3 regions of the Virgibacillus carmonensis genome follow, and region 2 is predicted to be linked to each of the others. Evidence: riboswitches for the same ligand, from Rfam matches in the RefSeq annotation. Region 2 holds a riboswitch; each other region holds the start of a gene.
The links. A riboswitch is a leader RNA that binds a small molecule or an ion and turns the genes downstream of it on or off. The one in region 2 is predicted to bind S-adenosylmethionine.
Positions count from the first base shown of each region.

Region 1: linked by a shared signal. The riboswitch ahead of metK (methionine adenosyltransferase) and the one ahead of ssuE (NADPH-dependent FMN reductase) in region 2 are both predicted to bind S-adenosylmethionine.
Region 3: linked by a shared signal. The riboswitch ahead of AC3G7N_RS10030 (PLP-dependent aspartate aminotransferase family protein) and the one ahead of ssuE (NADPH-dependent FMN reductase) in region 2 are both predicted to bind S-adenosylmethionine.

Region 1 covers NZ_JBYQFJ010000047.1:9,000-14,433, reverse strand. The annotation lists gene AC3G7N_RS19520 (ABC transporter ATP-binding protein) at 1-224, opposite strand, end outside; gene AC3G7N_RS19515 (ABC transporter substrate-binding protein) at 237-1,220, opposite strand; gene pckA (phosphoenolpyruvate carboxykinase (ATP)) at 1,432-3,021, opposite strand; SAM riboswitch class I at 3,237-3,343, shown strand; gene metK (methionine adenosyltransferase) at 3,665-4,864, shown strand; gene AC3G7N_RS19500 (thiol-disulfide oxidoreductase DCC family protein) at 4,922-5,329, opposite strand; gene AC3G7N_RS19495 (gamma carbonic anhydrase) at 5,366-5,434, opposite strand, start outside.
Region 2 covers NZ_JBYQFJ010000026.1:23,021-28,454, reverse strand. The annotation lists gene gltC (glutamate biosynthesis transcriptional regulator GltC) at 1-226, shown strand, start outside; gene AC3G7N_RS16350 (LLM class flavin-dependent oxidoreductase) at 372-1,748, opposite strand; gene ssuE (NADPH-dependent FMN reductase) at 1,783-2,331, opposite strand; SAM riboswitch class I at 2,513-2,605, opposite strand; gene AC3G7N_RS16340 (GntP family permease) at 2,678-3,961, opposite strand; gene AC3G7N_RS16335 (3-hydroxybutyrate dehydrogenase) at 4,026-4,802, opposite strand; gene AC3G7N_RS16330 (sigma-54 interaction domain-containing protein) at 5,082-5,434, opposite strand, start outside.
Region 3 covers NZ_JBYQFJ010000010.1:54,318-59,751, reverse strand. The annotation lists gene metX (homoserine O-acetyltransferase MetX) at 527-1,543, opposite strand; gene AC3G7N_RS10030 (PLP-dependent aspartate aminotransferase family protein) at 1,560-3,305, opposite strand; SAM riboswitch class I at 3,420-3,537, opposite strand; gene AC3G7N_RS10025 (PQQ-dependent sugar dehydrogenase) at 3,690-4,727, shown strand; gene treP (PTS system trehalose-specific EIIBC component) at 4,971-5,434, shown strand, end outside.

The sequences.
Region 1 (5,434 bases), on a different contig from region 2:
TTTGTCTCTTTTAGCGGCTTTTCCTCTAATATAACTTCACCGGAAGTTTGAGGAACAATTCCAGCGATGATAGAAAGAATAGTTGATTTCCCGCAACCACTGGGACCGAGTAGTGAAATGAATTCTCCTTCGTTAATGGAGAATGAGATATTGTCTAATGCCTGTGTATAGCTTTTTTCTGAAAAATAATGGTGTGACAATTTATCTAAGGTTAGAAACGACATTTATTTCCCTCCTTAGTTTATAACTTCCTCTGCGTATTTCGTATTTACTAATTCCTCATATGGTACATCCGCAGGTAACTCTCCAGCTTCTTCCATAATGTCTTTTAGGTTGTTCCATTCTTCTTTATCTAGAATAGGGTCTGTTGCAAATGATCCTTGCTGTTTATATCGTTCAATCGATGACGCAAGAATATCTAACTCTGTTTCTTTAAAATATGGCTGTATAACTTTCGCTATTTCTTCAGCACTGTTTTCGGCTACCCATGTCTGTGCTTTATAAACAGCTTCAGTGAATTTTTTAATCTCCTCATCGTTTTCATTCAGGTAGCTTTGTTTCGCCATGAAAACGGTGTAAGGTACGTGCCCTGACTCTTCACCGAAAGAAGCGACAATATGTCCCTTTCCTTCTTTTTCAAAAATACTTGCTGTTGGCTCAAATAATTGAACGTACTCAGCGTCGCCAGAGACAAATGCTCCAGGTATATTTGCAAAATCGATGTTTTGCAACAAGTTAAGATCTTGATGGGGATCAATATCGTTTTGCTTAAGCACAAATTCCCCAACCATTTGAGGCATTCCACCTTTACGTTGCCCTAGGAATGTACTATCTTTTAGATCTTCCCATTTAAAATCTGGATGGGGTTCTTTTGCAACTAAAAAAGTTCCATCTGTTTGCGTTAATTGTGCGAAGTTTATGGCATAATCATTTGCATTCTGTCCATACACGTAAATGGACGTTTCAGAACCGACAAGTGCAATATCTGCACCATCAGAAAGAAGTGCAGTCATTGTTTTGTCACCACCCCAAGTTGTTTGGAGTTCAACTTCCAATCCTTCTTCCTCAAAAAAGCCTTTCTCAAGAGCAACATATTGAGGAGCATAAAAAAGAGAGCGTGTTACTTCAGCTAATTTAATAGAGGACTTTTCATTTGAATTACATGCTGTCAGAAGAACAATTGTTAACCCAATAAGCAATGTAAAGGTTATTTTTTTCATAAGCTCAGGTCCTTTCTTTCGAATAGAATAGTGTCTAAATAGTTTATGAAATCCATGTAAATGTGTGATTGCCTATACTAGGAAAAAGTGTGGTTTGTAGAATGGGACAGACAGAATACTAGCGATTATAGTTCTTTACTGTCCAAGTGCTAGACAGTTTTAGAACACAAAAAAACCGGCCTTTGTGTAAAGACCGGTTTTTTTGTGAGTATTAACCTCTATATAATGGACCAGCGTTACTAATTTCATCACTGGCTTGTGTGAATTTCTTAAAGTTTTCATGGAACTTCACTGCAAGCTTTTTCGCTTCTGTATCGTAAGCTTCTTTATCTTCCCACGTTTTCTTTGGAACTAAAACTTCATCAGGAACTCCTGGGACATGCATAGGGGTTTCCAATCCAAAGATATCATTCTTTGTTGTTTCGACCGTGTTTAGTTCACCTTCAAGTGCTGCATGAATCATAGCGCGAGTATAAGAAAGCTTCATGCGATTTCCGACGCCGTATGATCCACCGGTCCAACCAGTGTTTACTAAGAAAACATTTGAGTTAAATTGATCTATTTTCTCACCTAACATTTTTGCATAGGTTGATGGTGCAAGTGGCAAGAATGGTGAACCAAAACATGCAGAAAATGTTGCTTGTGGTTCTGTAACTCCACGTTCTGTTCCGGCTAACTTGCTTGTATATCCACTTAAGAAGTGATACATTGCTTGCTCTTTTGTTAATTTACTGATCGGTGGTAACGTTCCAGATGCATCAGCTGTTAAAAAGATGATGGTATTTGGGTGACCAGCAACGCTAGGTGTTACAATATTATCAATATTTTCTAATGGATATGCTGCGCGGGTATTTTCAGTTAACGATGTATCATCATAATCTGGAATACGTGTATTTTCATCAAATCTAACATTTTCTAACACTGAACCAAATCGGATAGCATCAAAGATCTGTGGTTCTTTTTCTTGTGACAGGTTAATACACTTTGCATAACAGCCACCCTCAATATTGAATACACCGTTTGGACTCCAGCCATGCTCATCATCACCAATCAAACGACGATATGGATCAGCTGAAAGTGTTGTTTTACCTGTTCCAGACAGGCCAAAGAATAAAGCAACGTCTCCTTCTTGCCCTACATTTGCAGAGCAGTGCATGGATAACACTTCACGTTGTGGTAAAAGGTAATTCATAACAGAGAAAATGGATTTCTTAATTTCTCCAGCGTACTCAGTTCCACCAATTAGAATAATGCGTTTTTTAAAGGAAACAAGAATAAACGTTTCTGAATTCGTTCCGTCAACTGCGGGATCCGCCTTGTACGTAGGTGCAGAAACAATAGTAAATCCTGGGTCATGTGATTGTAATTCTTCATCATCTGGTGTAATGAACAATTGTCTAGCGAATAGGTTATGCCATGCATATTCATTGATGACTTGAATTGGTAAACGGTATTTTTTGTCAGCACCTGCAAAACCTCTAAATTGGAATAATTCATTTTTTTCTTTTAAATAATTCATTACTTTTGTATATAGGTTTTCAAATGACTTTTCGTCAATTGGTTGGTTCACTGATCCCCATTCAATAAAGTTTTCACACGTTTCATCGCGAACGATAAATTTATCATCAGGGGAACGGCCGGTATACTTACCGGTAGTTGCTTGAATGGCACCGGATGACATTAATGTACCTTCATTTCGATCCAGTATTCTTTCAACTAAACGAGACACAGATAAGTTTTTTTGTACCTTCTTATGGGAAATTAATTCTTCTAGTAATGATGATTGTTCCACCGATTTCATGTATGATACCTACCTTTTTGGATGGATTTTGTTTTTAAAAAATAAGTTTTATTTATATATGTTTGTAAATCTGTTTATTAGTATAACACATTTATAAAATTAATCCATACTAATCTATTATTTTATATGCAAACGCATAAGAAAAATTTCGTATTAAGTTAAAAAAAGTTGACATCATTAATTGATTTCGGTACGATTAATCTCGAACGGATACTCTCTTATTCAGAGTTGGCGGAGGGACAGACCCTATGAAACCCAGCAACCATCACTTTTGTGAAAAGGTGCTAACCTGATGCAAGGATCACTCCTTGAACAATAAGAGGAAATGGCCACAACACCTTTCCTCATGAATACAGGAAGGGCTTTTTTTGTTTTAGGAATTTAAATATACTGAACCTTGGTTACAGTAATTATAATAGTAGCCATATCCAGCTACAGCGCTTAGCGGCTAGTGGACTTCATCTTCACTTCATCACAGCAAAAGATTCATTTTTGACTTTCCCCATTACGGGCGATAAGTCAAGTTCATCTAATCTTGCACAGGTCAATCAGTCCATACGCCACTGACCAAGCGCTTCCGCTTTTGTTTTCATACTGGAAAGACAGAGATCCGTAACTCATTATAAGGGGAGGATTTAGCCATATGGCTGCAAATCGTCGTTTATTCACATCTGAATCTGTTACTGAAGGGCATCCTGATAAAATATGTGACCAGATATCAGATTCCATTTTAGATGAAATTTTAAAAAAAGATCCACTTGCACGTGTTGCGTGTGAAACAACTGTAACAACCGGGTTAGTATTAGTTTCTGGTGAAATTTCTACCAATACGTATGTAGATATTCCAGCAATCGTGAGACAAACGATTAAGGATATTGGCTACACCCGTGCAAAATATGGTTTTGATGCTGATACCTGTGCTGTTCTAACTGCAATTGATGAGCAGTCAGCTGATATTGCAGGAGGGGTAAACACTGCACTTGAAGCACGTCAAGGTAAAATGACTGATGATGAAATCGCTGCAATCGGTGCTGGGGATCAAGGATTAATGTTTGGCTACGCTTGTGATGAGACGAAGGAATTGATGCCTCTTGCCATTTCGTTAGCGCACAAACTAGCGAAAAGACTAGCAGATGTTCGGAAAGATAAGACGCTGGATTATCTGCGTCCAGATGGTAAAACACAGGTAACTGTGGAGTATGATGAAAATGATAATCCTGTAAAAGTAGATACTATTGTTATTTCAACCCAACATCATCAAGATATCACTACCGAACAAATTGAAAAAGATTTAATTGAACATGTAATTCGTCCTGTTGTACCAGAGCAACTATTAGATGAAACAACAAAATACTTTATTAATCCTACAGGTCGATTCGTAATTGGTGGACCACAAGGTGATGCGGGACTTACTGGCCGTAAAATTATCGTTGACACGTATGGTGGATATGCTCGCCATGGTGGAGGAGCATTTAGTGGGAAAGATTCTACGAAAGTGGATCGCTCGGCGGCATATGCGGCGAGATATGTAGCAAAAAACATTGTAGCTGCTGATCTAGCTAAAACGTGTGAAGTACAATTAGCGTATGCAATTGGGGTAGCGGAACCAGTATCTATTGCTATCAATACATTTGGAACTGGAAAAGTAAATGAAGAGGACTTGGTTCAAGCAGTAAGGAAGTTATTTGATCTAAGACCAGCAGGCATAATACGGATGCTTGATTTACAAAAGCCTATCTTCCGAAGTACATCAGCGTATGGACATTTTGGTCGAACAGATATCTTATTCCCTTGGGAAAAGACAGATAAAGTAGAGGAATTAAAAGCTCTTACAACTAAATAGTAAACATAAACGTCACGACTTTCCAATTTTGGTGTCGTGACGTTTTATTTTTACCTTTTACAAATCTGATTCCTCTTGTACAAATCTATTTCGCATTTCAGGAGAAGGGATCATACACCTATCCTTTTTTCCAAACCATTTATATCTGTTCTTAGCAAGCACTCCATAAAAAAAGTCTCTTATGGGTTTTGGAATAATAATAAAGAAGTAAGCCATTTTCCAAGTTCCTTTTAACTTCCTGCATACTTGAAGTGCAGCTGTTGACTTATAATAACATTTACGATTATCTACTAGTATGAAACTATCAATATCATTTGGGATGTGCTGTTTCTCTACAATCATTTTACCAACCTTACTTTGTAACGAGGCAAATTTATAATGACCTTTTGGATCTCTTTTGATAATAAATTGAACGCTCCAGTTACATAAGTTGCACTCTCCATCAAATAATATAATTTTATTCATCCAAATCTCACCTCTGAGTTACTAGCGCTTTTTATTTTACAAAGATGTATTATGTTTATAATATTGTCCTTTTTCCACATACGTTTTTCTAACGCGTTCCATTTC
Region 2 (5,434 bases):
CGCTATTAAAGGTCTTGTGTCCGCTGGAATTGGCGTAACACTCTTACCAGAGAGTACATTTCATGAGTCAACACCAAGGATGACCGTTAAAATTCCCATTAAAATTCCCGAAGTTAGAAGGACTGTAGGAGTTATTAAACAGAAAGAAAAAAATCTAGCACCTTCTGAAAAGATATTTTATGCGTTTGTGAAAAAGTTTTTCTCAAGGTTACAGGGGTTTCAGTAAATTGGAAGTTTATTTTTACAAAAATTCAATACACACGCCATAACAGGCATTGCTACCGCTGTAAATTATGGCGCGCCATAAATTGATAACACAATAGATAATCGGTTAAACTGGTCACTTATAAAGCTGTCACTTTTTATAAACCTTATCTCACAACCAAACCATTCGTCTGTTTGCCAGGATGATGTTCTGGCAATTGATTTCCACGTCCAAACAGATTATCCCTGAGAGAACTTCCCTCATATTCTTTTCGAACCACGCCCCTTTCCTGTAAAATTGGTACAACAAGTTCGATGAAATCCTTAAATGTGTCGGGTGTAATGGCATACGCAATATTGAATCCATCAACTCCGCCTTCATTTACCCATTCTTCCATTGTATCGGCAATTTGTTCAGGTGTTCCGACGGATGAAGCCCCCATGCCGCCAATACCTATAGCGTTTATAATATCCTTTACAGTCGATGGTTTATCAGGAAAAATATTAGTGAAATTTTCAAGTGCTGATCGGATCGAGTCATTTTCTATATAACTTATAACCTGATCTTGGGTATAGCCGGATAAGTCGACACCAGTCCAGCCTCCAAATAGAGCGAGCGCGCCCTCCGTGCTAATATGTTTCTTATAATCATTATACTTTGCTTTGGCTTCTTCTTCGGTTCTGCCAACGATTGGTACAAACATTGTAAGAATTTTCACTTCATCTCGTGACCTTCCCGCTTTTTCGATATCAGCCCGTAATCGTGTAACGGTATCTTTAGCAGTAGCAACTGTTGGAGCACCAATAAAAACACATTCCGCATTTTTCGCTGCAAATGCACGCCCTTTCGTGGATGCTCCTGCCTGATAAATAACAGGTGTCCGTTGAGTTGATGGTTCGCTCAGATGGGCGCCAGGAACTTTAAAATACGTTCCTTCATGTTTTATATCATGAACTTTGTCTGGGTCGGTATAAATCCCCTTTTCTTTATCTAACTGAACAGCACCGTCTTCCCAGCTTTCTTCCCAAAGCTTGTAGCAGACATCCAAATATTCAGCCGCTAAATCATAACGTTCATCATGTTTTAATTGATCATTAAGTCCGATGTTTACTGACGCGCTTTTTAAATAAGAAGTAACAATATTCCACCCCACTCGTCCATTTGTTAAATGGTCAAGCGTCGTCATCCGGCGGGCAAATGGATATGGATGTTCATGCGTGACAGAAGCTGTAACGCCAAACCCGAGATGTTTCGTTACTGCGGACATTAACGGAACAACTAATAACGGGTCATTGACCGGAGACTGCGCCCCTTGGCGAACAGCTGCATCCCGTGATCCATCATATACATCATACATACCTAACACGTCTGCAATAAATACAGCATCAAAACGGCCTTTTTCCAAAAGTTTGGCAAGTTCTATCCAGTACTCGCTATCCTTATAACGGTGTGATTCATCATCCGGATGAGTCCATAAACCAGGCGATTGATGACCAGCACAGTTCATATCAAATGCATTCAAGTAAATTCTCTTTTTTGTCATATATTAGTAACTCCTCCTTGATTATCTTTAGCTATCAGACTGATGGAACTACCACACTTTGACTGTTTACTAGGTCAGTAAAATAATAGAGTTGCTTTTTCGTGCGTTCTAAAACACCGTCATCGATAATGGGGGTTTCTTTCTGTTTATCAATTTGACTGTCAAGTAGATAAAGTCCTTTTAAATTGTGCCCCTTTAATGTTGCTAATACAGGCTTCAATGTATACTCAATTGCCAGCAGATGGGACATACTTCCACCCGTCATTAGTGGAAGTACTGGCGTATGTTGTAGTACATCCTGCGGCAAGACATCGAGTAATGTTTTTAGTACTCCTGAATAAGCGCCTTTATATACTGGAGATCCAACAATAACACCTTTAGCGTCTTGGATTAATGTAGCGATATCTTTAATTGCTGGGCTGTCATATTTCCCGAGAAATAAATCTTCATATGGCACATCTTTTACAGAAATATGAGTCACGGAAAAGTGTTCCTTTTTAAGTAACGTTCCTAAATATTTCAGTACTTGATCTGACCGTGAAAATTCAGAAGGACTTCCCGATATAATTACAATTTCACTCACAACGATCATCCTTTCTATTTATAAATAAAAAAGCGGAGGCAACTGGCCTGTTTTATTCCCAATTAAGAAAAGCTCAGGGTGCCTGGAAAGACACGACAAGCATAAGCAGAGTACAGTAAAAAAGCCCCCTTTTCTTTTAATGAGAAAAGAGGGCTTTAACTTGATACTTTTAGAATATCCGCTCTTATCTCCCAAGGAATTAGCACCTTTCTGACATTTGTCAGAGGTTGCTGAAGCTTCACAGGGCCATTCCCTCGGCTTCTCTTGATAAGAATATTTAATTAATATATAGTGTATTGCAATTAATCCGATAAATCAAGTAGGAATTTAATATTTCCAAAATTTATTAAAAAACTCCTAAAGCAGCTAATAAAATAACTACTACCACTGAAATTACTGGAATTAATACAGCAACAACAAATATATCTTTATAACTATCTTTATGTGTCATACCAGTTATCGCAAACAGTGTTAGCACCGCTCCATTATGCGGAAGTGCATCTAATCCACCAGATGATAGGGAAGCAACCCGGTGAAGATGTTCTGGATCGATTCCAGTATTTTGGGCAATTTTATAATACTTATCCCCAAGAGCTTCCAATGCTATCCCTAAACCGCCTGAAGCCGAGCCAGTTGCACCAGCTAGCACATTGACAGCAATCGCTTCAGAAATTAAAGGATTACCTTTCACTCCGAGTAAGACTTCCGTAAGCTTATCAAATCCAGGTACAGCTTTGACAACAGTACCGAATCCTACAGCGGCACTTGTATTAATAATTGCTGTAACTGAACCAACTGCTCCACTATTAATAGCTTTTACAAAGCCTTTAAATTTGTGCAGGTTTAGTAGCATAATTAACACAATTCCCGAAATCAGAGAGGTCACAATATCCCACTTAAATACATTCAACGTAATAAGTACCGCTAGAAGTGGTAACAAAGATAGTAGAAAGGAAGGTGTTTTTCCTTCAACATCAATAATTTTATTATCCTTTGGCTCTGTGTACGTTTCTCCGTTTGCTGTCAATCTTTTCTCACGCCACCGGAGATACAAATATCCACCCACCGCCATGATTAATCCAGCGATTATTCCCATAATAGGAGCTGCTGTTGCAGTTGTATTAAAATACTCCATGGGAATTAAATTTTGAATTTGTGGTGTCCCAGGTATTGCTGTCATTGTGAAGGTGAACGCACCTAGTGCAACTGTTGCTGGTATTAATTTTCTACTTATATTGGCCTCACGAAACAATGATAATGAAAGTGGATAAACGGCAAATACCACTACGAATAAACTTACTCCGCCGTAGGTTAACACGGCTGCAGAAACTAATACACCCAAAATTGCTCTCTTGGTACCGATGATTTTTGTTAATGCAACAGCAACTGATTTTGCCATTCCAGTGTCTTCCATTAATTTTCCAAAAACTGCACCAAGCATGAAAACAGGAAACCAATCTTTTGCAAACGATACAAATCCACTCATATAGGTGTCTTTATATGCATCTAGTAAATCAAGTCCCCCTGTTAGTGCAACTACCCCTGCAGCAATAGGTGCTACCCATATTATCGACCATCCTAGGTAGGCCAGTGCCATTAATACAATAAGACCAAGTATTATTCCAAACATAAAATCCCTCCATGATTAAAATGAAAATATGAATGCTTACTATTATTCTCGTAGAAAACGGTGATTATTGGGCTGTGTATCCTCCGTCGATGACCACTGCTTGCCCTGTCACTCCCCCTGCCTTATCACTAGCTAGGAACATCGTATAATCCGCAATTTCCTGAACTGACAATAAGCGCTTTTGCGGAACCAATGGATAAATTACTTCCTCAAGCACTTTTTCTAACGAAATGTTACGATTTTTGGCTAAATCCTCCAGCTGATTTCGAACGAGAGGAGTATCCACATAACCTGGGCAAATAGCGTTAACCGTAATCCCATCTTCCGCCCCTTCTAATGCAGCCACTTTTGTTAATCCAATTACACCATGTTTGGAGCTGTTATAAGCCGCTTTTCCGGCAAACCCAATTAGGCCATTAATAGATGACATATTAATGATTCGACCAAACCCTTGCTTTTTCATAATTGGAAATACATGTTTTGTTGCCATGAATGGACCCACTAGCATCACTTTTGTAATAAACTCGAACTTTTCCGTTGAAAAATCATCAATCGAAGCTACGTGCTGTAATCCTGCATTGTTAATAAGTACATCGATTCTACCGTATCGTTCAACTGTCGTATCAATAGCAGTCATAAGATCTTTTTCTTTTGTTACATCACACCCCATCCCGAAACAGGTATAACCTTCCTGGTTTAATTTGTCAGTGACATCCTTTACTTTCTTTTCGTCAATATCAGAAAAAACTACTTTAGCTCCATCTTTAACAAATTCAACGCCAATTTCGTAGCCAATACCACTTGCAGCTCCCGTGATTAAAACAACCTTTTCCGCTACCATAGTGAAAACCCTCCTACTTTTTTATAAGGATTCCGTGCTGAACAAGAACCCGAAATTATTAATTACCCTCACACTTATACATGCAATATGTATGCCAACTTTTAAACGATAAAAAACGTGCTACTAACGCTGTTCAACTTAACGTGAAAAATCCCATTTTCCGATTTTACGGAAAATGGGATTTTGGTTTAGTTTGACAATAATGTAAGCCCTTACTTAAACCTGAAAAAATAAAATATTCCAGAATAACGGAAAGCCTTTCCGGGAATTCGGAAAATTTTACAATCCATATTTTTTTATTTTCTCATACATGTTCGATTTCCCTATTCCTAACATTTTAGTTGCTTTCAATTTGTCACCGTTTACTTTCTTTAAAGCTCTTTCAATAGCCTGTTTTTCTGTTACTTCCATAATGTCTTTTAGACTACCATTCTGTTTCAGTAAATAAGAATTTGGCTGGATACGATCTGGTAAGTCTTCAACCATAATAGTCTCGGTGTTGGTCAAATGAACTGCGGATTCGATCACGTTTTCTAATTCTCTTATATTCCCTGGCCATCGGTATTGCATGAAACGATCCATTACATTTGCGTCAAAATCAATGACTCTTTTTCCTGTACGGATTGTCACCT
Region 3 (5,434 bases), on a different contig from region 2:
AGGGGTATGCCGACGTTGTCCGCAAAGGACGGTTTTAGTCGGCCCTCATCATTAACCACTCTGCGGGGTCTTCAGACTCGTGCTGTTCCCGCAGGAGTCAACGGTCCTCCGCTCCAAACAACTGCCATAATTTGCTGGCTACCTGTGTGTAATATAAACAATCAAATAAATTGAAATTGTTAAGCTAAACCCTAGTGAAGTGGATTTCCGGAACGGTTGTCCACCCACCAAACAAAGTACATACGTCGCATTCTATAGATTTCGTGTCAAAAACAACAACCTTTTAGAAAACAGCCAAATTTAAAAATGGCTGATATCCTTGTGGATCGGCGGATAAAGGTGCAAAAGAGCGGATATATGGCTTTCGAGTTCTCTCAATGATCATAACTGTGTCAGGAAAAAATAGATTTATTAGATGTTTCTCTAGTAAAAAACTGGGCGGATTGCCCAGTTTTTCTAATGTATAATGCTATGAAAGTTAATCGAAAAGCCCCAAAGTTGATCATTAATCCCGATTCAGTAAAACTTAAGCATGTGGATCAATAAACGCCTGAACAATTTCTCCCCATTTTTCAAATTCAGTTAAGAAACCATCATGACCAAAATTGGTTTGAATATGGTGATAGGAACTGGTTGGCATGACCTCTGTTAAAGCTTTAATATGGTGTGGTTCGTATATTAAGTCATTTTCGAAACTTATGGCTAGTAATGGTCGCTTGAACTTCTTGGATGCTTGTTGCCATCCACCACGGCAGTCACCAATGTCGTGCCCATTCATCGCTCGTAATAAGTAACTATAGCTGTTGGGGTCAAATCGTTGAACTAATTTCTGCCCCTGATAATTCAAATAAGATGACACTTCATATTTGGAATTTACCTTTTCCCGGTTGAATCTGTCTGTAAATAAAGAAGAACTTCGATAGGTCACCATGCCAATCATTCGTGCTATTTCCAATCCTTTAACAGGATCCTGTTTGATCGCGGATAATGCAATATGGTTAAAAGCAATTCCGTAATCAGAGAAGAAAGGGGTCGCTGCTAGAACAATTAGTTTCTCCATTATTGTCGGATAGAGAATACCCCATTCTAGCACTTGCATTCCACCAAGAGACCCACCGATAACCGCTATTAGGTTGTTGATTTCTAACTCCCTCAATGCCTGGTATTGTGCATGCACCATATCACGAATTGTAATGGAAGGAAAAGTTGTTCGATAAACTTCATCTGTTCCGGGATTAAGGGAACCGGGTCCTGTTGAGCCATCACAACCGCCGAGTACATTAAATGTGATTACTTGAAACTTTTCTGTATTAATGTACTTTTGCTTACCAATTAACCCATGCCACCATCCTGGTGATTCGGTTGTACCGACTGTAATATGATTTCCTGTTAGAGCATGACATACTAATATGACCGGTGCATCAATTGGCCCAACACGCTCATATTGTAATGTTACGTCATCGATTACTTCACCAGAAATTAGAGGGAGTGGGCCAATGGATATATTTTCTGTTGTTGAAAAGGTTTTCTGAAATATTTCCATATGACCCCTCCTTCGTTTAAACTTCAACAGGTATATTTAATGGGCTATTTCCCCTTATACGGATTGTTTCATGAAAAGGGTTTTTACCAGAAATAACGGTAATTCCAGCTGCCTCAGCGTTTTCTAATGCTTGATCGGAAACTGCCGGCTCTTCAGCCCAAACTATTTTCACCTGTTTATTAATGAGTTGTTCAATTGTTGTTGGTAAAACCTTTCCATTAAACCAAACTGCATCAATGTCAAACGGAATATCTGCTAGTTGTTTGTAGGAACTTTCCTGTTCTGATTCAGTAATTGGTACAATATAAAAGCCCAATTGCTGTAGTTGCTCTGCACTTCTATTTAGATGGCTCGAAGGATCACCAGAATCAAAAAATGCAATTACTTTCTTACTTACAGCACCCTGATCTCTTTTAAAAGGTGAGCCGACCAACCATTTTACAGTGTCTTCTGTTGTTAGAGGAATCGTTAGGTCTTCATTTGTTGCTTTTGCAATAGCTTGATCTAAATCGGTTAAAATATCTTCTGTTGATTCAATACCAATTGAAAGTCGAATTAATTCTTCAGAAACGCCACTTTTTTCCAAGTCTTCCGCACTTAGTTGTTGGTGTGTTGTTGAAGCTGGGTGAATAATGAGTGATTTCGCATCTCCAACATTTGCCACGTGTGACCAAAGTGTAACGTTGTCGATCAATTTTGTACCTGCTGCGCGACCACCCTTAATCCCAAACGTTATGATAGAGCCATAACCATTTTTAAAGTATTTCTTTGCCAATTCATAAGATGGATGTTCTTTTAGTCCAGGATAGTTAACCCATTCAACTGCTGGATGGTTTTGCAAAAAGTCGGCGACTTCTTTGGCATTTTTGTTATGTCTTTCAATCCGTAAATGCAATGTTTCCAAACCTTGTAAAAGTAAAAACGCATTGTGTGGACTCAAACATGCCCCGATATCGCGCAATAGCTGCACCCGTAATTTTGTTGCAAATGCTGCTGGGCCGATATCCACGTAGCGAATTCCGTGGTAACTTTCATCGGCTTCAATAAATCCAGGGAATTTTTCATTATCAAAGTTAAAACGGCCGCCATCCACAACAATCCCGCCAATCGCGGTACCGTGACCTCCAATCCATTTTGTAGCAGAATGGACGACTATATCAGCTCCCCAAGTTAGTGGCTTGGTGATATAGGGCGTTGCAAATGTGTTATCAATAATAAGTGGAATGTTGTGACTGTGAGCAATCGCTGCAATTTCCTCAACATCGAATACATGTAAGCTAGGATTGGTGATAATTTCTCCAAAAACAGCTTTCGTTTTATCTGTTATTGCTTCTTCGATCTCACCAGGATTAGTGGCATTGACAAACTTAACGTTAATTCCATATCGAGGTAACGTATTAGCAAACAGGTTGTAAGTTCCACCATATAAATTACTATCGGCAATGATTTCATCACCTGCACCAGCAATATTTAAAATTGCGAGTGTTATTGCTGCCATTCCAGATGAAGTCGCTACTGCAGCAACACCATCCTCAAGTAATGCAACACGTTGTTCGAAAACATCAACGGTAGGGTTGCCAATCCGTGAATAAATGTTCCCAGGCTCCTTTAATCCGAATAAGTCTTGTGCATGTTCCGTATCGCGAAATGAATAGGAAGTTGTTTGGTAAATAGGTACAGCCCGAGATCCTGTTGCTGGATCAGGCTCTTGACCACCATGCAGTAGTACAGTTTCTGGATTGTGAAGATTGAAATTTGACATTAATAATTCCTCCTTTTGTAGTTGGCCTATTATTAATGGTCTGGTAGGTTAGAAAGGAGGGAAAACAAAAATCCCCCTTCCTAAGAAGAGGGCGTTTATGTAACGACGATCCTCCCCTTATCTTCCAGATCATAAATGACCTGTAGGATTTAGCACCTTTCAAGGCTAGAAATCTAGCTTGATGGTTGCCGGGCATCACAGGGCCTATTCCCTCCGCCACTCTTGATAAGAGTTATTTAAATTTAATGACAATTATATATCTAAAAATGTTCATCCGTCAACAGTTATTTGAAAAAATATTTAAATTTAGTTTAAGTTTAATTTGAAAGCAATCTAGATTATCGATAAACTGGAGCAAATAAGTCTGATAAGAGGTGTTCCAATATGCGAATGTTTTTAGTAATGTCTTGTCTGTTTTTCCTATTAGTTGGATGTTCTGAAAAACATAAAGTGAAAACCCCGACTCCTAATGAACAACGCAAGGTGGTTGCTCAAAATCTAGACGAACCCTGGGAAATACAACTTGCAAATGGTACGTTTTATATCAGTGAGCGAACTGGGGCAATTGTAACTGTAAAAAATGGAGAGCAATCGAAGAAAACCGTTAGCTTTGAAAAGAATATATCAAATCAGCCTGAAGCTGGTTTATTAGGCATTGCTATGCCAGCGAATTTTACAAAAACAAAAGAGGCTTTTGCTTATTATTCATACCAAGAAAATGGGGAATATTATCAACGTGTCATTAAAATGAAAGAAGCTTCGAACAATTGGAAGGAGATAGAAGTATTGCTAGATAAGATTCCAGGTGGGAAATTTCATCAAGGTGGCAGAATCGCGATTGGACCAGATGACAAGGTATATATTACAACTGGTGATGCCACTGTAGAAAGTAATGCTCAAGTCCTGGACAGCCTGTCTGGTAAAATTTTGCGAATGAACTTAGATGGATCTATTCCGAAAGATAATCCGTTTGAAAATTCCTATGTATATACGTATGGTCATCGTAATCCACAAGGACTTGCCTGGGATGAAGAAGGGGCGTTGTATGCAATGGAACATGGATCAAATGCTCATGATGAAATTAACCGAATTCAAAAAGGTAATAATTATGGATGGCCAATAATTCGTGGTGATCAATCAAGGGAAGGGATGATTGAGCCAGTTGTTCATTCAGGAGAATCAACATGGGCTCCCTCAGGTATGGCATATATAGATGGGGAATTTTATTTCGCTTCTTTACGCGGAGAAGGTGTACGTGAATTTGATCCTTTCAGTAATGAAGTGAAACTATTAATAGATAATCTGGGTCGTGTCCGTGACGTACTGGCTACAGAAAAAGGGTTGTATGTTATAACAAATAACACGGACGGACGTGGCGACCCTGCTGAAAATGATGACCGTTTAATCTTTATACAGCAATGAACATAGAAGAGGCTGTTCACTAGCAGTCTCTTTTTGCATTTAATAATAATTGATTTTGCCATTCTAAGATAAATCCCCTAATCCAAAAATTATTGTAAGCAGTAGTGAATGTTTTCAAAATAAATGGTTAAATTAAACAGTTGAATGTAAGCCCTTGCATTACATGTATATACAAGTTATACTATTTCAGTAAACATGTATATACAAGTTTAAAAGAGAAATAGAAATGAGGGAGCACTTACTATGAGTAACAATGAAATCATATATGCACCGCTTAGTGGTGAAATTAAGCAGCTTAATGCTGTTCCAGACCCAACATTTTCTGAAAAGATGATGGGTGATGGATTAGCAATAGAACCAAGTGACGGAAAAGTTGTAGCACCATTTGATGGTAAAGTTGTACAGATATTCCCAACTAAACATGCGGTAGGTCTTGAAAGCAAATCAGGTATTGAGGTTTTAATTCACATCGGTTTGGAAACGGTTTCTCTTGATGGAGAAGGTTTCGAAGCGCATGTAAAACAAGGCGATCAGGTTAAAACTGGAGACCCACTCGTAACTTTTGATTTAAATTTTATTAGAGAAAAAGCGAAAAGCACAATAACACCAGTAATTATGACAAATGGTGAAGCGCTTGAAATGCTTGATAAGACTGAGGACAATGTGGTGGAAGCAGGTAAATCAGTATTATTTCACACCGCACTGAA